3 regions of the Vibrio sp. Of14-4 genome follow, and region 3 is predicted to be linked to each of the others. Evidence: predicted binding sites of a transcription regulator. Region 3 holds the regulator's gene; each other region holds the start of a gene.
What was found. The regulator PurR, encoded in region 3, represses purine synthesis genes. The targets are predictions, from matches to a motif close to TNANGNAAACGTTTNCNTNA.
Positions count from the first base shown of each region.

Region 1 (8,211 bases), on a different contig from region 3:
CTTCTTGCACAACATAATAAATCCCGGTTTCTTAGTGAAATTGTCTCTCAACACAAAGTGTTGAAGGCTAAAGTGGCTGACAAAACCTCAAATTCGGGTTCGTAACTATTGACTCAATTTTGCTTAGCTTCACATTTAGGTCAACTGCTACTCAAGGCTTAAGGAGGGCGTTATGCCTATGACTAAACAATTGAGCTCTGAAGACTGCGAAATATGTATTCGCTATTTTCTGGATAGGTCTGAAGATGCAAATACTCGAGTTGCTGCTGCAGAAAGGCTAATGTACTGCATTGGGCAAACTCCAAAAGATGCACTTTTTAAAGTGCTGGTAGATGACTCAGAGCCTGATTATATACGGGAAGAAGCGGCTGGTTCACTAGGATCTCTGTGGGCTGAGTCAGAGGTAGAATATGAGCGTCTTATCCAAATTCAACCTCCGCTTTTAGATGAGGTTCTATGTGATTTTGACTTGTATGAAGTCAAACTTAACAAGTCTAGACTGGGCAAGTCACTAGATTTATTTATGGAGCGCTATTTTACTCGTAGCTTTATGGCATGACAAAGCTGTTTACTCTAATAGCATTTCTTCATTGCAATTTATATTAAACTGGCTTGAAAATGTTAAATCTAAAAGGATATCAAGCGTAGTCAATACGTATGATTTTCAAACATAAAAAATCCCCATCAACATAGTTGATGGGGATAATCAGTTTACCGGTTCTATTGCTCTAAACGATGAGCTTCACTCGTTACTTTTTCTTGGTGTGGAACTGCTCACAGGCAAGCATGGTGTTCTCGATCAGGCTCGCAACCGTCATAGGGCCGACGCCGCCAGGGACTGGGGTAATAAAGCTTGCTCGCTCTTTGGCGTTGTCGTAATCCACATCACCAATTAACTTGCCCGAATCTAAGCGATTGATGCCGACATCAATCACCACGGCACCTTCTTTAATCCATTGTCCCGGAATAAAGTTAGGCTTGCCTACTGCAACGACCACAATGTCTGCTTGTCGAACATGGCTTTCAAGATCTTTAGTGAATCTGTGGCATGTGGTTGTGGTGCAGCCAGCAAGCAATAATTCAAGCGTCATTGGGCGGCCGACAATATTAGAGGCACCTACAACAACCGCGTGTAGACCACGTAAATTAATGTTGTAGCGATCAAGTAATGTGATGATCCCTTTTGGTGTACATGAGCGTAACTTAGGAATTCTCTGAGCTAGGCGGCCGACATTATAAGGATGAAATCCATCGACATCTTTTTCAGGGTGAATACGCTCAAGAACATGAGTAGCATCAATACCAGCTGGTAAAGGCAGTTGGACAAGGATACCGTCTATTTGATCATCATTGTTAAGTTCATCAACCAGAGCCAGCAGCTCTTGCTCGGTTGCCGCTGTGGGGAGATCATATGACTTAGATACAAAGCCAACTTCCTCACAAGCGCGGCGCTTACTCCCAACATATACTTGTGATGCTGGGTCTTCACCAACCAATATTACCGCGAGACCAGGTGCTCTCAAGCCTGCATTAAGGCGTGCTTTTACGCGCGCAGCGACTTCTGAACGGACAGTTTGAGAAATAAGAGTTCCATCAATATTTTGAGCGGTCATGACGTTCCTTTAAAACAGAATGGCTATTTTGCTGGGCGCATTGTCGCAAATTATCCAACGAACATCTATAGGCAAACGTTTGCTTTGAGTTGTTTTTAATCAAAACTCAACCTGGTGGGCTTTTTTTAGTCATTCAGTTCATAATGTTACGAAAAGGTCTTGTGTTAAGACGCTGAACTCGTATAATCCTTTCCCTGTAGCGCGCCCTTAGCTCAGTTGGATAGAGCACGTGCCTTCTAAGCATGTGGTCGCAGGTTCGAATCCTGCAGGGCGTGCCATTTATTTAGAAAACCCCAGCATCACCTGATGTTGGGGTTTTTGCTTTTCGGGCCGCAGTCTTAATTCTAACTGACATGCATCTTCTCTCTCATCACACTAGGCGATACGGAAAAAAACTCTTTAAAACATCGACTAAAATGGGTGGTTGAAGAAAAGCCTGTCGATGCTGCTATGGTTGAGATGGAATCCTCTGACTGGAGCAGTAATTGCCTTGCATAGGTTAATCTCAGTTCTAAATAGTACTTAGAAGGCGAGGTTTGAATATGCGTCTTAAACAGTCTTTCTAATTTTCTGCGCGATATCTTGAGGTAACGGGCTATGTCTTCGACATGGAGCGGCTCGTCAAGATTACTAACCATTAATAGATTGGCTTCTTTCACAATCGCTGGCGCAGAGTCTGGTAGGCAAGTGTGAAGCTGTGGCGTTGAATTTTGGGGAATTGAACGGTCACAAGAAAGGATTTCTCGCACCGCATTAGAATTGGGCTGATTGGTGATTTTTTGCACTAGCGCTAACATCATATCGAGAGTGCTACTTGCTCCAGAGGAAGTGAAGATATTTTCGTGTTCAACGTAGGAGCTTGAGGATAAAAGGCTGCGGGGGAATCTTTCTTTTGCATAGGCATGATTGTCTGGATGAAGGGCATAGTGGTTTCCATCAAGAACCCCTGCATGGGCTAGAAAAATAGCCCCATTCCAAATCCCCCCAAGAATGGTGCTGCACTTACTACTTAATGCAATCAGCTTTGACAACTGAGGGTGTTCATTCAGGCTAGTTCGATAGCCTCCGCAAACGACCACAGCATCGATATCTTGTAATGCCTTTACTTCGTCTAATGAGTGATCAGGCGTAAGGCCAATACCAAGATCGCTGAGCACCTCGCCATTGCCTAATCCAACCGTAGCAAAGGTGAATCGCATCGAACCTTCCACCAAATTTGACGTCACTAAACAATCGACCGCACAAGTAAATGACATTAGGGAAAAATGCTCAAGCACAACAAATAGCACTGAGGTTTGTTTACATGTGGTTTTTTCTTTCGCGATAAAACATTGGTTGGTATCTCTCATTGGAGCTGAGAATTTTCTTATTATTTTCATCACCATGCCTTGAGGTTTGAGTGCCATGGCAGTGTCTCAGGTAAGCGACTTGTTACAAGTATTCTCAATATAAATTTATTACTCACATCACATTATTTTCAATATCCAACGCAATGATTCGGTGATTTGTCGCAAAAGCAACAGTTCTTGACGCACACAGTCGGTCATTGAACAGGGATGCAGGATATTTTGTTAACACTATTGTTACATTAATGTGCTGAAGGAGAGACGCGTGTTCTACCAAAATGACACCATTGAAGGGTTTGATGATGAATTGCTTAGTGCAATTAACAGTGAAGATACCCGTCAGCAAGAGCATATCGAATTAATTGCCTCTGAAAACTATACCAGCAAGAGAGTGATGCAAGCGCAGGGAACACAGTTGACCAATAAGTATGCAGAGGGCTACCCAGCTAAGCGATACTATGGGGGGTGTGAACATGTTGATACTATCGAGCGGCTTGCTATTTCACGCGCAAAGAGCTTGTTTGGTGCCGATTATGCGAATGTGCAGCCTCATTCCGGTTCACAGGCGAATGCGGCCGTTTTCATGGCTTTACTCAACCCCGGTGATACGGTTTTGGGAATGAGCCTTGCCCATGGTGGTCACCTAACTCATGGCGCTAAAGTCAGCTTTTCAGGAAAAATCTATCATTCTGTCCAGTACGGTTTAAATGAGGAAACTGGTGAAATCGATTACGATCAAGTCGAGGAACTGGCCAAACAGCATCAGCCCAAAATGATCATTGCTGGCTTTTCTGCTTATTCTCGTGTGGTTGATTGGCAGAAGTTTAGAGATATCGCTGATTCGGTCAATGCCTATTTGTTTGTTGATATGGCACATGTCGCCGGACTGGTCGCTTCTGGTCATTATCCAAACCCACTTCCTTATGCGGACGTTGTCACGACCACAACCCATAAAACACTCAGGGGACCACGAGGTGGCCTTATCCTCGCCAAATCTAATCAAGAGCTTGAGAAAAAACTAGACTCAGCGGTTTTTCCCGCTGGTCAAGGTGGACCACTCATGCATGTCATTGCGGCTAAAGCCGTAGCATTTAAAGAGGCTTCATTGGCAGAATTTACTGAGTATCAAGCTCAGGTTGTGAAAAATGCCCAAGTGATGGCAAAAGGATTTATTGAACGTGGCTATGAGGTTGTATCTGGTGGAACGGACAATCATCTGTTCTTAGTGAGTCTGATAAAGCAGGGTATCACCGGAAAAGATGCGGACTTGGCCTTAGGTAAAGCTTGCATCACAGTCAATAAAAACTCTGTGCCTAATGATCCTAGGTCGCCCTTTGTCACCAGTGGGCTTCGAATTGGTACGCCCGCTATCACCACTAGAGGTTTTAAAGAAACCGAGTCAGCCATGCTTACCGATTGGATTTGCGACATTTTAGATGACTTAGACAATGAAGAGAAGATCAAGTCTGTGCAAGCCAAGGTAGCTGCATTGTGCGCAGAGTTTCCCGTTTATCGATGATCTCAGCCAATAGGCGCTTAACAATACTCAATTAAAAATCGATGCGCCTATGACAAGACGCTTGGACTTTAACGTTTTTTGGAAGGTAAACAATGAAGGATTACTCAGGGTTTGGTCTATTTAAGCATGCCTTAACCTATCACGAAAACTGGCAGCGAATTTGGCGAAATCCCACACCCAAGAAGCACTATGACGTAGTCATTATAGGTGGTGGCGGACACGGCCTAGCCACTGCCTATTATCTGGCGAAAGAGCATGGTATTACCAATATTGCTGTGGTTGAAAAAGGCTATCTAGGTGGTGGCAATACTGCGAGAAACACCACCATAGTGCGCTCCAATTACTTATGGGATGAGGCTGCTCATCTCTACGAGCACTCAATGAAATTGTGGGAAGGTTTGTCTCAAGAGCTCAATTATAACCTTATGTTTAGTCAAAGAGGCGTGTTAAACCTCGGCCACACATTACAAGACATGAGGGATATAGAAAGGCGAGTGAATGCAAATCGGCTCAATGGAATAGATAGCGAGGTGCTGAGCACCAAAGAAGTACAAGACTTAGTGCCAATATTAAATTGCTCGCCAAATGCCAGGTATCCAGTGTTGGGAGCAAGCTGGCAACAGCGCGGTGGAACTGCCCGTCATGATGCTGTGGCTTGGGGTTATGCGCGAGCAGCCGATAAGTTAGGTGTTGATCTTATTCAGCAAAATGAAGTGACTGGTATTCGAGTAGAAAAGGGTTCAGTGGTTGGTGTCGAGACCAAGAAGGGCTTTATTGGAGCAAGTAAAGTGGCTTGTGTTGCCTCAGGCAACTCTGGTGAGCTAGCCAAGATGGTCAATATGAGCCTACCATTAGAATCTCATCCGCTACAAGCTATGGTTTCTGAGCCTTTAAAACCCTGTCTAGATACCGTGGTGATGTCCAACCATGTCCACGGATACATGAGCCAATCTGATAAAGGCGATTTGGTGATTGGAGCCGGTATTGATGGCTACCTTGGCTATGGACAAAGAGGCTCTTTTCCAGTCATTGAACATACCATAGCAGCCATTATTGAGATGTTTCCCATCGTTAGCCGAGTCAGGCTCAATCGCCACTGGGGAGGTATTGTTGATACCACGCCTGATGCTTGTCCAATCATCAGTAAAACTCATATTAAGGGTTTGTATTTTAACTGTGGCTGGGGAACAGGAGGCTTTAAAGCAACACCAGGATCTGGTCATGTATTTGCGCACACCATTGCTAACGATCACCCACACCCTCTCGCTGATGCCTTTAACCTCAATCGATTTGTGACTGGGCATTTAATTGATGAACACGGCGCAGCTGGCGTTGCACACTAGTTCTAGGAGAAAGAGTAATGCTGCAAATCTATTGTCCGTATTGCGATGAAATACGAGAAGAAGATGAGTTTCACTACGCTGGAGAGGCGCATATTGTGAGGCCTCTTGAACCAGAGGCAGTGACCGATGAAGAATGGGGTAACTATCTGTTTCACCGAAAAAATAACAAAGGCTCGCATCAGGAAATGTGGTCGCACAGTGCGGGGTGTCGTAAGTTTTTTAATGTTGTCCGCAATACAGTGACTTACCAGATAGAAGAGGTGTACAAAATGGGCAGTAGCTCTGCTTTATTGAACAAAGAGGAGCAGCGAAATGACTGAGCTTAACAGGCTTGAGAAAGGCGGTCGTATAGAGCGAGCACAAAGTATCACATTCTCATTCAATGGTAAGCGCTACACGGGCTGCAAAGGCGATACTATTGCGTCGGCCTTGCTAGCCAATGGCGTTGATGTAGTGGGAAGAAGTTTTAAATATTCTCGTCCAAGAGGAATTTTGGCAGCTGGAGCAGAAGAGCCCAATGCCATTTTACAAGTAGGCAGTAGCCCATCGACCACTATTCCCAACATTCGTGCTACTCAGGCTGAGTTATATCAAGGCCTGACGGCGATTTCCGTCGCGGGTTGGCCAAGTGTGGAATTGGATGTGATGGCAGGGGTTGGGAAGGTAGGTGGTGCCATGATGCCGCCTGGCTTTTACTACAAAACTTTCATGCAACCTGAAAGCCTTTGGCCAACTTATGAGAAATACATCAGAAAGGCCGCAGGTTTAGGTAAAGTTCCAGCAGATCAAGACCCAGATCAGTACGATAAGCTTAATCATCATGCCGATGTGCTGATTATTGGTGCAGGGCCCGCTGGACTTGCGGCCGCAAAAACCTTGGTCGGTTCTGGCCTGCGTGTGATTATTCTAGATGAGCAAAACGAATTTGGTGGCTCGCTACTGTCTAGTACTGAAAAGCTTGATGGTAAACCTTGCATGGACTGGGTAGCTGAGATTTTGGGACTTTTGTATTCAGATCCTAACTTCACCTTGTTGGCGAGAACGACGGCTTTTGGTTACTACGACCATAATTTTGTCGGAGCGGTTGAAAGGCGCAGCGATCATTTAGGCGAAAACGTATCGGGAATTCGCCAGCGTTTGCATCGCATTCGCGCTAAGAAAGTTATCTTGGCGACGGGGGCTTTGGAAAGACCACTGGTTTTTGCCAATAACGACGTGCCAGGGTGTATGTTAGCGTCTGCGGTCTCTACTTACATTAATCGCTACGCCGTAGCTCCCGGAAGTAAGCTTGTGTTGATGACCACCAATGATCACGCGTACCAAACGGCGATTGATTGGCATAATGCAGGACGGGAAGTCGTGGCTGTGGTTGATACTCGGCAGGAATCAAACGGCGATCTTGTTTCAAAAGCGCGCAGCTTGGGCATCAAGATACTAACGGGTAAAGCTGTCATAGAGGCTTCTGGTAGCAAGCGAGTGACAGGGGTTAAAGTCGCTGCCCTTAACTCTGACGGTAGTGAAGTTATCGGCAAAGCAACCCAGCTGACTTGTGATACTGTCGCAAGCTCTGGTGGCTGGAGTCCTGTTGTTCACTTATCCTGCCACACGGGGAGCAAGCCTATCTGGAACCCAGATATCGCAGGCTTTGTTCCAGGTCCTGCCTCTCTAAACCAACTGTTTGTTGGCGGAGCAGTGGGAACCTACTCATTAGGCACCGCTCTAGAACAAGGTGCTGGGGCAGGGCTAGTCAGTGGTGAAGAATTGGGTGGATCGCTAATCGAGGACAACTTCATTACCCCTAAAGCTCATAAATACAATGAGTCACAGCCAATGGCGCTATACCATATTCCTCATATTAAACCGACCAGTCGAGCGCCTAAGCAATTTGTTGATTTTCAAAATGATGTAACCGCTGCGGGTATCGAGCTTGCCACAAGAGAAGGCTTTGAGTCGATTGAGCATGTAAAACGTTATACCGCGATGGGATTTGGTACCGATCAAGGGAAAACGTCCAATATCAATGGTATGGCTATTGTAGCCAAAGCGTTAAATCAAACCATCCAAGAGACAGGCACAACCATTTTTCGCCCTATGTATACACCAGTAACCTTTGGTGCGTTAGCTGGAAGAGATACGGGCAAATTGTTTGACCCTGCAAGGTTTACCGCAATTCATGAGTGGCATGTTGCTCACGGGGCAAAGTTTGAAGATGTGGGGCAATGGAAGCGGCCTTGGTATTTTCCTAAGCAGGGTGAGAGCATGCAGGAAACACTCACGCGAGAGTGCATGGCAACTCGCCAAAGCATAGGTATTTTAGATGCTTCTACGCTTGGAAAAATTGATATTCAAGGTAAGGATGCAAGAGAGTTTCTCAACCGAATTTATACCAA
Region 1 is NZ_JAKRGI010000006.1:150,121-158,331, reverse strand. Features, by position in the region: gene MHN79_RS08370 (alpha/beta hydrolase-fold protein) at 1-105, shown strand, start outside; gene MHN79_RS08365 (hypothetical protein) at 173-559, shown strand; gene folD (bifunctional methylenetetrahydrofolate dehydrogenase/methenyltetrahydrofolate cyclohydrolase FolD) at 750-1,613, opposite strand; tRNA gene MHN79_RS08355 (tRNA-Arg) at 1,815-1,891, shown strand; gene MHN79_RS08350 (helix-turn-helix domain-containing protein) at 1,958-3,019, opposite strand; gene glyA (serine hydroxymethyltransferase) at 3,225-4,478, shown strand; gene MHN79_RS08340 (sarcosine oxidase subunit beta family protein) at 4,571-5,821, shown strand; gene MHN79_RS08335 (sarcosine oxidase subunit delta) at 5,839-6,141, shown strand; gene MHN79_RS08330 (sarcosine oxidase subunit alpha) at 6,134-8,211, shown strand, end outside.
Region 1: a site for PurR is predicted at 1,681-1,700, ahead of folD (bifunctional methylenetetrahydrofolate dehydrogenase/methenyltetrahydrofolate cyclohydrolase FolD). Genes of this name have one in related genera too.

Region 2 (8,211 bases), on a different contig from region 3:
ACGGTCCCAACTCAAACGTAAATTTGGTTTGCTCAAAGCAAACTTAGACACATAAACCAAGACTACGATAGCAAAGAATATCTGGATTCCCCAATGCTGAATAAAATCACTCGATGCCAAAAGAATCTGAGTCGATTGAGGTAATTCCTGCCCCATTTGTACAAATTGACCAATAATCTTAGGCACCACAGCCGCCAACAAAAAGGCCACAATCCCAATCGCAAAAACAACCAGTACCACAGGGTAAATCATGGCTTGTTGCAGCTTAGAGCGCATTTTTTGGCGATTTTCTGCATAATCAGCTAGGCGCTCTAAAACCGCATCTAAATGACCCGACTTTTCTCCTGCAGACACCATAGAGCGGAATAAGTCATCGAAGATATGGGGAAAGTCGGCCAAACTATCCGAAAGAGTGTAACCCTCCGTCACTTTCGAGCGAACCGCCAAAAGCATGGTTCGGATACGTGGCTTTTCTGATTGCTCAGACACAGCCTTAAGACATTCCTCCAACGGCATACCCGATTGCACCAAAGTAGCGAGCTGACGGGTAATCAAAGCCAAATCAGGGGTGCTAATACCACGTTTGAAGGTAAAACCCGCTTGCTCATTTTGCTTCTTGGCTTTTTGCCGCGTTTCTGTCACTTCAATCGGAATTAGACCCTGCTCTTTAAGGCGAGCACGAACTTGGCGAGCGTTATCACCTTCAATAACACCCTTTTGATTTTTTCCTTTTTTATTTAAAGCTTTGTATTCAAATGCTGCCATTAACCTTCCTTCGTCACTCTCATTACTTCTTCAAGAGAGGTAATGCCATTACGAACCTTGCTTAGACCATCTTGACGAATACTTGGCGTATATTGGCGAATCACTTTTTCAATCGCTTGCTCACCGGCTTCACTATGAATACTCTCTTGTACCTGCTCATCGACAACAAGAAGCTCATGAATACCGGTACGACCTCGATAACCTTTGTTATTGCAGTGTTCACACCCTTTGGGCTTGAACAGAGTTAGCTCATCTTGCTCATTAAGTTCGAACAGCTTTTTCGTCTCTTTATCCGCTTGATAAGGCTCTTTACATTCGGAGCACAAAGTCCGAACCAGACGCTGAGCCAACACACCGAGTAGTGAAGAAGAAATTAGAAATGGCTCGATTCCCATATCTCGCAAACGAGTGATTGCACCAACGGCAGTATTTGTATGCAGGGTCGACATAACCAAGTGGCCAGTCAAAGAGGCTTGAACCGCGATTTGAGCCGTTTCTAAGTCACGTATTTCGCCCACCATAACTACATCAGGATCTTGACGTAATATTGCTCTCAGGCCGCGAGCAAAAGTCATATCAACTTTAGGGTTTACCTGAGTTTGGCCTATCCCATCAATATCAAATTCAATCGGATCTTCAACGGTCAGAATGTTACGCTCATTGCTGTTAAGCTCCTGAAGCCCGGCATACAAAGTGGTCGATTTACCTGAACCTGTCGGGCCAGTAACCAAAATAATGCCATGGGGGCGCTCAATCATAGTACGAAAATTAGCGTGGTTCTCAGGTGTCATTCCTAAACTGTGCAGATCAAGGCGAGTGGCATTTTTATCGAGTAGTCGCATTACCACACGTTCGCCATGTGAAGATGGCATGGTCGACACACGAACATCAACCGCTCGACCGCCAATACGTAGTGAAATACGACCATCTTGAGGAATGCGCTTTTCTGCTATATCCAGTTTGGCCATAACCTTGACCCTAGAAACTAGCAAAGGAGCAAGCTTTCTACTTGGGGACAACACATCACGTAAAACACCATCAATGCGAAAACGAATAGATAGGGCTTTCTCGAAGGTTTCAATATGAATATCCGAAGCACCTTCTTTGATAGCTTCGCCGAGCATGGCGTTAATCAACTTGATAATTGGCGCATCATCGTCAGATTCCAATAAGTCTTCATCTTGTGGCAAGTCCTCTGCCAAGGAGAAAAAGTCATCGTTATCAGCACCGAGATCTTCCATCAACTGACGAGCTTCTGATGAATCGCGTTGATAAGCTTCTGTGAGCTTGGTATCAAAAGATTCTTTCGATACTTCTTGAATTTCAAAACCTTCACCAACAACTCGCTTAACTTCAAGCAGTGCTTCAAAAGCCAAAGGAGCGACATAGTAGAGGGCCAACCCTTGCTCACTCGGCTCCAACACCATTTTAAATCGATTAGCAAAGCTAAAAGGTAAGCGGCGAAATGTGATTACTTCATCCATCACTGGGCTTCCATCTGATCCAAGAAGGCCTGTATTTCTGCAGGATGGCGAATGTCATCTCCAAACTTAGGCAATACTGGTACTGGAACATCATCCATCAGCTTGATACCTTCCTCTGCTTTATACAGCTGCTCTGCACGAATAAAGTTGTATTTACGCTGCGTGATACCATCCGCTGTTAAGCCATCACGCATGATAGTCGGCTTAATAAAGACCATCAGATTCCTTTTCGTCTTTTGCGAACTGGTGGATTTAAATAATCGGCCCAAGTAAGGAATGTCACCCAAAAGCGGGACTTTAGACTCACTCTCTGTAGTTTGCTCATCGATAAGACCGCCGAGTACTATCATCTGGCCATCTTCTACCATAACCGTGGTATTGAGCTGACGCTTGGCAAAACTCACATCCACCGCGGCGTTAGTCGTTGCTGGCAGCACATTGGACACTTCTTGGGTAATAGTCAATTGGACTGACGTCCCTTCATTGATTTGCGGCGTAACCGTCAGTTGAACGCCAACGTCTTTACGCTCAACCGTTTGGAATGGGTTGTCGTTGTTTGAGCCCGTCTGCGAACCTGTTATTACCGGAACCTCCTCGCCGACGATAAATTTTGCTTCTTCGTTATCAACCACAGTAATACTTGGTGAAGATAGGATATTAGATTGAGTATCGCTTGAGACGGCACTGATCAAAGCTGTCCAATCACCCATTACAACACTCAGTGCCGCTCCATTAACGCCGCCCAATGCTGAGGCTAAAGTGGAGTAGTCACCACTTTCTGTTGTAATTTGTTCAACATAACCAGCATCATTGGCCGAATCATTGTCAGGGTCATACGTTAAGTTTGAGTTTTCTTTGTCCTTGGCTTCTTCAAGCCCCACCATCACTTGACCAATCTGTGCTCCCGAATTTGGATACTGAATCACAGCGCCAGTTTCCAGCGAGCCCCATTGCACACCTAGGTTAATCCCGTCACCCTCTGACATTTCTACAATTAAGGCCTCGATTAACACTTGTGCTCGGCGAATATCAATCTGAGATACCACATCAAGCAGAGAGTTCATGATATCAGGTGGCGCGGTCAAGACTAACGCATTAGTCCCTTCATGGGCTGAGATCATCACCTCATTACGCTTGGAAGTTTTTGCCCCTTTAGTGCCCGTTGATTTTTCCTCCTGAAGGTTTTCTGATACCCCTTTCAACACATCGACCAAATCTTCTGCTTTAGCATACTTGAGGTAGACAACACGGTTGTTGCCCTTAGTTGCCATTTCAATATCAAGCTGCTTAATAAGCTTGCGTAACCTCTGACGAACCTGAGGATCTCCAGAGATTAGAATAGAGTTGGTACGATCGTCTGCAACCAATTTAGGCTGAAGGAAGGCTGGAGTGCTTTTGTTATCTGTCGTCTTATTCAAAGCTTCAACGATACGAACCATTTCCGCAGCCGAGGCGTTGTCAAGCTCAACCACTTCAATTTCTTTATCGCCTGCTTGGTCTACTCGTTTGATGATATCGGCTAATCGGTTAACTACTGCGGCGCGACCTGTGATAAGAATTATGTTGGCAGGGTCATAGTGAACCACATTACCAGCTCCAGCATTGTCGTTAAGCTGACGCAACAAAGGAGATAACTCCCTAACCGACACATTGCGTACAGCCACCACACGGGTCACAACAGCATCACCGCCAATAGCGCCATCACCAACGACTGGAATCGCAGAAGTTTTCGCATCTTTTGACTTGATAACTTTAATAACACCGTTATCCATTTCAACGACCGCGTATCCATAGACTTCCAGAACGTTAAGAAAGAAGCTGTAATATTGCTTTTCCGTCAGCATGTCATAACTGCGAACATCTATTTTGCCACGCACTGAAGGGTCAACAATGATAGTTTTTTCTAGGTTACGGCCAACAATATTAATAAATTCTTGAATATCTGTGCCTTTAAAGCTCGCACTGTATTCATTCGCCACTACCGCAGCGGGAAACGTCAATAAGCTTCCTGCTAAAAGCCAAGCGCTTTTTTTAAGCCAATGGTTCACCTTCTACTCCTCGGAATGATGTATGCGTTTGCATCATTATTATAATTCAATATAAATTTCAAAAGATTGGCCATCCCTTTCCACCGTCAGATTGAGCTCTGTAAGCGAAGACATGTTTTTAAAAATCTCACCCATCGCAGCAGGGTTACTCAGACTTTGGCCGTTAATCTGCGTTGCGACATCCCCAGGTTTTAGACCAACCGATTCAAACAATTCTTTATCTCTGCCTGGGGACAGACGATACCCTATGACTTCACCATCCCTTTTCATTTGAGACATGCGAACATATTGGAAAATTTGTTTGGGGTCTTTACGGATGGCCGTACGAATTTCATCTAACTTATCAGCCGATACCTCTGCCTTGACTGATTTGGATTTCGGCTGAGGTTGAGGATCTTTAGTATATTTTAACCCTTCCAACATGACTGTTTCATTGCGGCCTGAGTTATCCACTATAATGCGGTCATAGAGTACTTCAACGACTGTCGCTCTTGTACCTTCAAGTGTTTCACCAATACCATAGGTGGCTTGTTGGCCTCTATTGGACACTACCGCTAAGTTTTTTCCTTCTTCACTACTGGTTACAACACCAACGAGAACAACGCTCAAACGACTTTTAGGTGCCTCAGTGACCACTTTTTTCTTCACTGCAGGAGCATTCGCCTGATAGCGACCAAATAAATGGCTATTTTGTAGATCAGCAATATTTAAGCCTGCTCCTTTCTCAACATTATTCGAAAAAGTAGAAGGCTTCCAAGCCGTCACTGACTGAGATTCCAGCGGCTGCCAAATTAGAGCGCCAGCAACCCATGCACTCATTGCTAGCAATATGACGGTCGTCACTGCACTTAAGCGATCCTGATTTTTCACAAAAGTGTCCAGTTGAATTACACCACGAATATTCACTCACAATCCTTTCGATAACCAGCTGACAAAGCTATGCTAGGTATTTGTTACTTAGCAAGTATTTTTACATTAACGTTTTCGTTTGAACTGAGCATTCTACCAAAATATTCAACCACCAACACTGTAATCGAACTGATTAACACACAAAGGTGCAGAATTTTGTCATGTACCTTGAAAAATGAGCGCTGTGTCACCATTGTTAGTCAAATAATTTGGCACAAGATTGATATCAGTCAGAGGTTAGTATCCACTATGGTTACAGAAATTGAAGCAGTGAGGCTCGATAAGTGGCTCTGGGCTGCTCGCTTTTATAAAACACGCTCCATTGCTCGCAATATGGTCGATGGCGGGAAAGTCCATTACAATGGTCAACGCAGCAAACCGAGTAAAACAGTCGAGCTAGGAGCCATCATTACACTTCGCCAGGGCCATGAGGAAAAAACCGTGGTGATAGAAAAGATTTCTGACCAAAGGCGTGGAGCACCAGAAGCACAAACTCTCTACAGTGAAACTGAAAGCAGTATTGCTAAGCGTGAAGAGAATGCAACGCAGCGAAAGCTTCATGCTCACAACCCCAGCCCCGATCGCCGCCCAGACAAAAAGCAGCGACGCGATATAATTAAATTTAAACACCAATAAATATCAGCCTGCATGCCGCTGATATATGTACCATACGTACGAGGAAATACTTAATGGCACACAATGTTTTAAACCGTTATCTCTTTGAAGACCTTTCAGTACGTGGCGAGTTGGTACAATTGAGTGATGAATACCAACGGATTATCTCCAGTAAGGAATATCCCACACCTCTGAAAACACTCTTAGGTGAGCTATTAGTCTCTGCCACATTGTTAACCGCCACACTAAAGTTCGAAGGTTCTATTACCATGCAGTTGCAAGGTGATGGTCCTGTGTCCCTAGCCGTAATTAATGGCGACAATGACCAAAAAGTTCGTGGCGTAGCGCGTTGGGAAGGCGACATAAAAGACGATGCAACTATTCACGATATGATGGGCAAAGGCTATTTGGTTATCACTATTGAGCCGAAAAACGCTGAGCGCTATCAAGGTATTGTTGCTCTTGAAGGCGACAGCTTAGCAGAAACTCTAGAGGGATACTTTGCCAATTCAGAGCAGCTTAAAACTCGTCTTTGGATACGAACTGGCGAACACCAATGTAAACCACAAGCTGCTGGCATGCTGATACAAATCATGCCTGACGGCAAAGGGAGTCCAGAAGACTTTGAGCATCTTGAACAGCTAACAGACACAGTAAAAGATGATGAGTTGTTCTCTCTTGAGGCGAATGAGCTTTTGTATCGTTTGTATAACCAAGAGAAAGTGCGCGTCTTTGAACCTCAACCTGTGGTTTTCCACTGTGGCTGCTCGAGAGAGAAAAGTGGCGCGGCCATAGTGACGCTAGAACGCAAGGAAGTGAACGACATCTTGGCTGAAGTAGGCTCAATTTCTTTGCATTGCGATTACTGTGGTACAAGCTACTCCTTCGATCAAACTCAAGTTTCAGAGCTGTTCAAACAAGCTAGTTCAGGTGACAACACACTTCATTAATTCACCACGTACAAAAAGACTGTAATTCCCTTATCAAAAGACCAGAAAAAATCTGGTCTTTTGCGATCTAAGTCACCAAATAAACAAGATTACTGTAATAAAACAACCTCTTAATTTTTGTATATTAATAATTAATTTATCTCTAGCGCAATCCTTTGCGTACGCGATACACTGTCGCAGCTATTGTGTGATGAGTCGCTGAAAACCGAATGGCTAACATGGATTCTTTTTGAACTGCATCCCTGTTTTGCCCAGCACCCGTTGTTAGCATGGTGAGCAGATAACCACTAAAACATTATTAGAACATCCCTACGATATATTCCTACAAGGAGCACCTATGACCGTTATGGAGCATGCACAGGCTGCAACAATTGATCTTACCAAACATGGGCTTCACAACGTAAAAGAGGTTGTTCGCAACCCAAGTTACGAAATGCTGTTCGAAGAAGAAACTCGCGCCGACCTACAAGGTTATGAAAAGGGCGTGGTAACAGAACTAGGTGCCGTGGCTGTGGACACTGGTATTTTTACTGGGCGCTCACCGAAAGATAAGTACATAGTAAAAGACGCAACGACAGAAGAGCACATGTGGTGGACTTCTGACGCGGTAAAAAATGACAACAAACCAATCACACAGCAAGTTTGGAATGACCTAAAAGGCGAGGTTACCAGCCAACTTTCAGGTAAACGTGTTTTTGTGGTTGATGGCTATTGCGGGGCCAATCCAGATACTCGCCTGAGCATCCGCGTGATTACTGAAGTCGCGTGGCAAGCACACTTTGTCAAAAACATGTTCATTCGCCCTAGCGAAGAAGAATTGAAAACATTTGAGCCCGACTTCGTAGTCATGAACGGTGCTAAATGTACTAACACAAAATGGCAAGAACACGGTCTGAATTCAGAAAACTTTACTGTATTTAACCTAACTGAGCGTATGCAGCTTATCGGTGGTACATGGTACGGTGGCGAGATGAAGAAAGGTATGTTCGCCATGATGAACTACTTCTTACCCTTGCAAGATATTGCCTCCATGCACTGCTCTGCCAACATGGGTAAAGATGGCGATGTGGCAGTATTCTTTGGTCTCTCAGGAACAGGTAAGACAACCCTATCAACCGATCCTAAGCGCGCACTCATTGGTGATGACGAACATGGCTGGGATGATGACGGCGTATTCAACTTTGAAGGTGGCTGCTATGCCAAAACCATTAAGCTATCTAAAGAAGCTGAACCTGATATATACAATGCAATCCGACGCGATGCATTGCTAGAAAACGTCACTGTGCTTAGCGATGGTTCTATCGATTTTGATGATGGATCTAAAACTGAAAACACTCGTGTATCTTACCCGATCGAGCACATAGAGAATATCGTCAAGCCTGTATCTAAGGGGGGGCATGCCAATAAGGTGATCTTCCTGTCAGCCGATGCATTTGGGGT
Region 2 is NZ_JAKRGI010000007.1:22,040-30,250, reverse strand. Features, by position in the region: gene gspF (type II secretion system inner membrane protein GspF) at 1-765, opposite strand, end outside; gene gspE (type II secretion system ATPase GspE) at 765-2,249, opposite strand; gene gspD (type II secretion system secretin GspD) at 2,249-4,297, opposite strand; gene gspC (type II secretion system protein GspC) at 4,337-5,203, opposite strand; gene hslR (ribosome-associated heat shock protein Hsp15) at 5,456-5,842, shown strand; gene hslO (Hsp33 family molecular chaperone HslO) at 5,896-6,771, shown strand; gene pckA (phosphoenolpyruvate carboxykinase (ATP)) at 7,109-8,211, shown strand, end outside.
Region 2: a site for PurR is predicted at 6,915-6,934, ahead of pckA (phosphoenolpyruvate carboxykinase (ATP)). Genes of this name have one in related genera too.

Region 3 (8,211 bases):
AGCTTTGCCAGAAGGAGTTTAAACGTTGGTTTATTTTAACAACGGACGTGAATCCTCTTATGCGTTACTTTAAAGATAAAGAGTTACCTATTCCGACTCTCTACTTGATGGGAGAATTGGATTACATGTTTCTGCCGCCAGTCAAAGAGATGGTTGCTGTCCATGACAGAAGTACTTTATTTGAGATCCCAAATTGTGGCCATGTATGCAATATTGAGCGGCCTGAAGTTTTTAACCAATATTCTATAGAGTTTATTCAAAAACTTTCACATCAATGATAGGCCTAGTCATTGTTATGATTGAATGATTTAAAGGTAAGATCACCGTTTTATAGGATTGCTCATGATCTTCTGATGTAATCAATCTGCCAGTATCTAGTGCTGCCCTCGTAAAGCTCACCACCTAGTTCATTTTCTTTGATATGGTACCCATTTCTTCTTAATAATCAGCTTTTTATATTTATTTTCTTGCATTTATACTAATTTTTGTTTTATCAATAGGTGTGAATGTTATTCATTTGGCCTTATAAAACTGAAATTAAATCCTTTTATATCAGGTATTTATACTTGAAATGTAATTAAATTAATATATGTGTATATGATTTTTACTGAATGACCTATACATTCTAACTTATTGTTTATTAGAGGTTATTAGTTACCCTGATGTACTAAAGTAGCGGTTGTACTTATTCATCATGCTTTTCTTGCTACTTGCTCTGGCTTTGAGTGAGTGTTTTTAATCTTCATTTATAGTTGGGTGGACTTACCTTATGCATCAATCTAAGTGTTTTATTGATTCAAAGTACCTATTAACACTGATAAAAGTGGCGAAATATCGTAGTGTAACAGCTGCTGCTGAGTCACTATTTATGACTCAGCCTGCGGTATCTCAGCAAATAAAAAAAATTGAAAGTACAGTAGGTGTTGAAGTCTTTGACAGACGGGGTGGTTTTGAGCTGACTCAACATGGAAAAATTCTTTTAGAGCATGCCAAAAAGATGCTAAGCATGAATGAAAGCTTATTTGAGCAGTTAAAGAGCGTTAACTTAGGTCGCCGACTTGATATTGCGGTGGAAGATGTATTTTGCCCCAGAGTCATCGAATGTATTTTGAAAGAGTTTAAAGCCTTGGATTATCGAGAGCTTTCCTTTACCAGCTTCAGTCTTGAACATTGTCCTCCAGTGGAAGAATATGACCTTATATTTACGACAGAAAGATTACCTAAAGGTCGAGGGACATCGCATCACTTGGACACGGTTAGTCATAGTATTGTGCGTTCTAAAACTTGTTCTAGTTCTCCAACAAGGGTCGTTTTTTCAAGCACTTTGACTAAGTCATATGTCAGAAATGTCCTCATGGATCATAAAATCCCACTGGATAATATTACTTATTGGCATGCTACGAGTTCTTCAACCCTTATAAATAGCGAGCTTGAATTACCCGGCACTGTGGTCGTATGTCCTGACTGGTCTGTGACGAGTGAAGGGTATGTAAAAACACCCCTATCTCAACTAATCAATATGTACGTATGGAGCAGTGATAATGGAGTAACTAAAATTGCCTCATCTGATGTTCCAACACGCGCACTTCATCTATGTAAATAAGCTAAGTAATTGGCACTGAAGGTCAAAATGTCGATTTTTAGTGTTAGTTACTTTTGTTCAATGTGGTTGTTGATTTTTTGTTATGATATAACATATCATATTTAGCGATGGTATTGATGGTGGTTACCTTAGATTTTTTGATGTTAGGTACCCCCATCTAATTGGGAAGTTCGCTTATAAATAGGGAGACCTCATGCTTCAGGTTATGAAAACACCAACGGAATTAACAATGCCTATAGCTGAATCGCCAAGTGTATTGAGTGAAATATACCGAGATGAGCATAACATTGCTGTATGGGAACGAGACCTTCCTAATAAACTGATTCATGGTATCAAGCATATGTTGATTCATGAGTCTAATTTGGCGTTAGTTCAAACAGTTACGCCTAGTAATGTAGATGACTGGATAATGCATAAGTTATCAAACTATGAATGTGCAGAGCTACTTGCTAAAGACATTGCGTTAATCGTTGATATGTTCTGTTGTTTGTTTGATTTGGGTGAAGCAGGGCTAAGACTCACCAGTATAAATAAACCTATGTGTCCAAAATTTCACGTTGATCATGTCCCTTGCCGTTTAGTTTCAACTTATACCGGTACTGCCACAGAATGGCATGGAAACGATGGTTTGGACCGCAGCAAATTGGGTGCTGGTAGCTTGGGGAAACCTGATCACTTATCTGGTTTATATAGTGAACAGTCGGCAATAAACAGATTGTCTACTGGAGATGTGGCTTTGTTGAAGGGAAGTGGCTGGGAGGGGAATGAAAGTCGCGGGTTGGTACATCGTTCACCTCAGAACCTTAATCAAGAACCTAGACTCCTACTGACACTAGATATGGTTTAATCAGATAGTGACTATCTTTTAGCAAATTATCTTACAAATGTCTTACTATAGACTATCAACAGACTTCAACTTTTTTGATGTGAGCTTACATAAATCTGGAAAGGTCTAATGTCAAAAAAGAAATACAATGATTAAATTCTTTCATGTTTAAAAATTATTTTTTTTCAAACTGAATTAAATTAATAAAGGTTCATGAACACAGTTTTATTTTTATTGTGTCTATATAATCCTCTGATAGGATTTATTTATGGATATGATAATGGAAGTCAACTCAAGTTTTTCACCCTCTGCTAGTAGTATAGTGAATCGCTCAGAAAAAAGTTCTCATCAGCCGTCTTTTAATATCAAAAAAGTATTTAACTGCTGTTTGCCTGCGCAAGAATTAAACTCAAATGAAGAACACTTAAGCAACTTAGAATATGGTGTGCTTGATAAGCCTAAGGTCGCTCATACCATCCAAGTTTTTACTCATAATAATGCAAACCAAACAATGAGTAGCGATATGTGTGAATCGATTCTTACTAGTACATCAGATATTGTTTTTATATCTACAGAAGAAATGAAGAATCTATCAGGAGTAATGAGAGAGACTATTAATGGCTCTAAGTATGTGATTGTCTATAATAGTGCCCAAAAAATGCTGACAGTCACCAAACCTAAAGAGCTGTTTTCCTTGTTCACCAATCCTGCATCAACCGCTCAGATTACACTGGTTAAAAAAGGGATAGCAGCACCTATTATTATTGATAAGTTAACTTATAGGGACGTGCTTAATAATCCAAATAAAGGTGGAACTATCACTATACAAAGCATTGGTAGCATGAAAGTTGCCATGGTAAATATTCATCTTGACTCAAAAGATCAAGATGAAAGAAAAAAAGAAATAAATGATTTGTTATGCAAAATTAATAACAAACATACTGATATAGATCATATTATTATTGCTGGTGATTTTAATACTCGAAATAGAAAAGTTGATGGGCGAATAGTTAGAGCATTACAAGATAAAGAAAGTTTTAGATCTGAGCTGGGAGTTCCTCCTCAATATGAAATCACCTTGCCAATGATATCCCCACAGGAGAATACATATAAGTGGGAAGCAAGCTTAAATGCTGAGGCCAAGCAAGGCTCCAAAAGACAGAAAAACGGAGAAATGCAAACCGGGTACCTTGATGGCGTTGTTATTCTTACGCAAAAAGATGAGACACTAAAGAGAAGTATAATCGTACCTGAGGGTAACTCGATTGTTGGACCCTCATATGGCAGTGATCATCGTTCAGTTAGTGCGAAGTTCGCAATAGAGAAGATACGTTCGTCCTAAAAGATTGAAGCGAAAACGAATGAAGCGCCTTCAGTGCGCTTTATTCATAGAGGTCAGATTCGTCTCTATTGATCTCGCTACATTTCCAACACAACCCAAATTGCTGTTCATTGAGCTCTCCACATTGGGTGCACTGCCATTTTAAATCTGATGGTGTTTTTTGTTGATACTGTTCGATGATTGACAGCGCTTGCTTATGTTGACTGATATTCAAAAGCCAAACACAGGGGGAGGTACTATCATCGAAAGGAAGTTCTCCTTGTAGCCCTACGATTCCATCTCCTCTGACTTGGCAATGTATTTGCTGTGATTTTAGAAGTTCACAGACTATATGAACTTCTATTACATTAGCGGTTGAGAAAATTTTCAAAACTAACTCTCATTTTGAGTTTGTGTCGCTCCTTTGAATTTTCCCATCACCCATTTAGTGACTACTGGGAATAGCCCAAGTAGAGCAAATGATAGTAATACCGGAGCAGATACGATACCCGATAGGCTTTCTATTTGTGCCAATTGTGTGCCTGCATTGAGATAAACCGCGGTACCCGGCAGCATTCCCAATTGGCTTACCAGGTAAAAACGAGCAGTAGATATTGGTGTTAGCCCCATTAGAAGGTTTATTAGGAAGAAAGGAAATACAGGTATTAGGCGAAGCGAAAATAAATAGAATGCCCCATCTCTAGCCACTCCGTCATTGATTGCTTTTAATTTGTCGCCAAATTTGGTTTGCACCCAATCTCGAAGTAAAAAACGACTGCTGAGAAAGGCGAGAGTCGCACCTATGGTGCTTGCAAATGAGACAAGTAAAAGACTGGCCCAAAAGCCGAATAAAGCCGCACCTAGAAGCGTCACAACGGCAGCGCCTGGAATGGAGAAAGCAGTAATGGCGACATAGGCAAGAAAATAACTTATAGCGGCTAGTGCAAAGTTGTTATTTATAAACTCAGATAGCGAGGCTTGTTGAGCTTTAGCATTTTCTAAAGTGAGATATTGACCAAAGTTAATGCCAAGAAACACAATCAGTCCGACGAGCAGAACTCCTAACACGAGTTTTTTATTCATAGAGGCTTCCTAAATATGAGTAAAGGGATATGAAAATAAGAACAGTTGAAAAGAAGTAAAATTTCAAACAGAAAATAAAAAAGCCAACCTAGCTGGCTGACTTAGTTTCAAAGCATGTTGTGATTAGCTATTAAGAAGACTTTCTAACTCCGCTCTGCGAGTAGTAGGAATAACTGACCAATGTTTGCCTTTTATAGCGCCTTCTAAAGCCCAGAGCAACTCAATTGACACCTCTGCAGGGTGCGTTGCTTGAATCGCCTTAAACGCCTTTACTGACCCTATTTGTTCTAAATTTTCGACGCTATCGATTCCGGCTTTCTTTAACATACGTTCTGTTGCCAGTCGAAGGTTAGGTAAGTCTTTAAGTCGAGTCGGCCTAGCTTTAGCTTGTGTCGTCTTTTCTTTCTTGGCCACTTCTAGAGAGCGATAGGCTAAAGAAAGCGCTCGCTCCTCACAAGTTGCAATGTCATCAGTTAACGCAAAGTATTTTGTAACAACGGGGAACCCACGTTTTTTATATACGTATGGTGTTAAGCCCTCAGTTTTAAATTGATTGGCTAGTTTGTCATCGGCGCGGATGTGTAGCTTATCGTTAACGACTAATGCGAACATTATGTCGTCTGCGAAGATGCCGAATCCGCCGAACATTGAGCGCGATTTTATCTGACCAAGCTGATCAAAAAGTCGCATCGATTCTTTAAGTATTGGTTTATCCATGCTGTTTTATCTCGGTGTATATTTTATTATACGCCACCAAAGCCAGGTCCGAGAGATTAGCAAAATAATGCAGGTAAAATGTTGATAAAGAAGTCATACATTTTTTAGAACAGACACATGTGGCTACCGAAACATCAAATCACTAGTCCATGTATTGTTTTAAACGGTATGATAGTTTGCATTTTTGCCCATCGGCAACTCCGCTACCTTTCAGTTCCCTGAGTCAGGCCGGAAGCTTTGCGTCCCACTCTTTCGAGTTGGTTTGCCCTGTTCGTGGCATTAGTCGAACAATTTAAGAATAAATAAGATTTGAGGTAAGTATCACAACGTGATTGAATAAGTGTGATATCGATCCAAATATTTTGTGTCAAAATGATAGAGTCGGCTAATAGTTTAACTTATCAGCCGGTTCGTATTCATTCACTTAGATTGTAAACCGTATCACGAATCACAATCTCTGGATGCATTTCGAAAACACGCTTTTCATGCTCTTTATCTTTGATACGTTCCAAAAGAATTTCAAACGCATTTTTGCCTACGCGACGTTTAGGTTGGTGCACAGTAGTAAGTGGTGGAGAGAAGTATTCAGCGAGCTCTATATTGTCATAGCCGATAACTGAAATCTGTTCAGGTATTTTAATTCCTTTTTGCTGCAGTCTGCTCATTAGACCAAGAGCCATAGTATCATTGAAACAAAAGACAGCCGTTGGTTTGTTATCCATTGCGACAATTTTATCTGCGGCGAGCACGGCAGTATCGCATTCGAAGTTGCCTTCGAGAATCCAGTCCTCGTTAATTTTTAAGTTAGCTTCACTCATTGCTCGGCGAAACCCTTGTATACGTTCTTGGCACGCTGCTTTCTCAAAGTGCCCACTAAGACATGCGATATCTTTATGACCGTGTTCAATTAGGAATTTTGTTGCTAGATAGCCGCCTTCTTCGGAGTTATCGATTATTTTATCGGCTTGAGAGCTTTCTGGACCCCAGTCCATGATGACTTTAGGGATATCCTTTTGGCGGTCAAGCATTTCACTGAGTTCTTCGGTTAGGTCGGAACACATTACTAGAATACCATCAACACGTTTTTCGGCGAGCATACGTATATAATCACGTTGCTTCTCATATATTCCACCAGTGTTACACAGTATGAGAGTATAGCCTTGGCGGTAACAATAGCTCTCTACACCATCGATGACTTCAGAAAAGAAAAGATTAGTAGATTGAGTGACAAGCATGCCAATAGTACGGGTACTGTTACACTTTAGGCTTCTCGCTACAGCGCTTGGAGCATAGTTTAATTCAGTCACTGCCTCCATCACTTTTTCTTGAGTTGCTTCTGCAACAAAGCGAGTTTTATTTATTACATGAGAAACAGTTGTTGTCGACACGCCGGCTAAGCGTGCTACGTCTTTGATAGTGGCCATAAGGTTCTGTCCTGTCGATGACTGCCGTGAACTTGCATCAAAAATTTGTGTAAGTGGGCAGTAAGTATCAGAAACACAAAAACCGCCCTATTTAGCGGTTTATCTCTAGTTCTGTCAGTTTTTATCGTTTTCGTTCTCGATTTTATATCGCAAAGGCTTTAAGGGCAAACAAAAACCTAAATTCTAGTAGGCTTTCCATCACATATTTGTGTCTAATTACTCACCTTTTAGAAATGAGTAATCCTGTTTGATAAACGCAAGAGTGACTTCTGTCACTGATGCATAAAAGCCGAAATTATCCAGTTTCTGACACTTATCTACAAACGAGGGGATCCAAGAGAGAAGACGGGCTTCAATAAATTGTGCTTGTTCCTGCATCGAAGTTTCCATCTCCTTCGGTTGCATTAGCTTGTTGGAGCAAATGATTAGGTGGCCGAGAAAGTCTAATTCTACAGCAATGTGATCAGCCGGCTCATTAAGGCTTTTATTCACCTCTATTTGATACTGGTACATTAAGTTTTCCATTTCTGTGGCAGGTATATCATTGAGCAGTCCTGAATCGCCAATATAGATAGATGCGTAGGGTAGGGCAGAATCTTTATCGGATTTAAGAAACAGATTACAAAAGTCAGCCGCTAGTTCGAGTTGGGCATTGTTCCTGCTGAGCACACGATTAAGCGCATCTATTAGTTTGTTTATATATGGCCTTAAATGCTCATTCTGCCCAAGCGCTGTTAGGAAGGCGCGAACTTGGGGGGAATGGTACTCTTCAAGTACCTCAGCAGAAAGTTCTCTGGCGAATAAACTTGATAACCACCAATAGATTTCGGCGCGCTTCTCATTTAAGGATTTGATGTCGTCCATTAGATAATACTCTCCACAGTTATGTAAGCTATCTGGGATAAAACTTGTGTTATCCATAAAATATCAGTTCGGTGTCGTTTAGGTTGTTTCAAATCAAAAAAAGAGTGCGTATGCACTTATAACCGACACAAATACTAGAATTATGACAGCTTATGAATAGAATACGAGTCAATAGGTTAGGTGTATGCAGTGGTGTAAATGGGTTATCACGTATTAATTGTCGAAGATGACGCAGTGACTCGTAGTAAATTAGTTGGCTATTTTCAGCATGAAGGTTATCGAGTATTTGAAGCTGAAAATGGTGAAGAGATGCGCGAATTAATAAAAAGCAGCAGTATTGACTTAGTGCTACTGGATATTAATCTGCCAGGTG
Region 3 is NZ_JAKRGI010000001.1:109,754-117,964, forward strand. Features, by position in the region: gene MHN79_RS00490 (alpha/beta hydrolase) at 1-278, shown strand, start outside; gene MHN79_RS00495 (LysR family transcriptional regulator) at 770-1,603, shown strand; gene MHN79_RS00500 (DUF1826 domain-containing protein) at 1,797-2,450, shown strand; gene MHN79_RS00505 (hypothetical protein) at 2,698-3,771, shown strand; gene MHN79_RS00510 (DUF2007 domain-containing protein) at 3,812-4,141, opposite strand; gene MHN79_RS00515 (TVP38/TMEM64 family protein) at 4,144-4,833, opposite strand; gene MHN79_RS00520 (TfoX/Sxy family DNA transformation protein) at 4,957-5,550, opposite strand; cyclic di-GMP riboswitch class I at 5,741-5,827, opposite strand; gene purR (HTH-type transcriptional repressor PurR) at 5,967-6,974, opposite strand; gene torD (molecular chaperone TorD) at 7,191-7,838, opposite strand; gene torR (two-component system response regulator TorR) at 8,037-8,211, shown strand, end outside.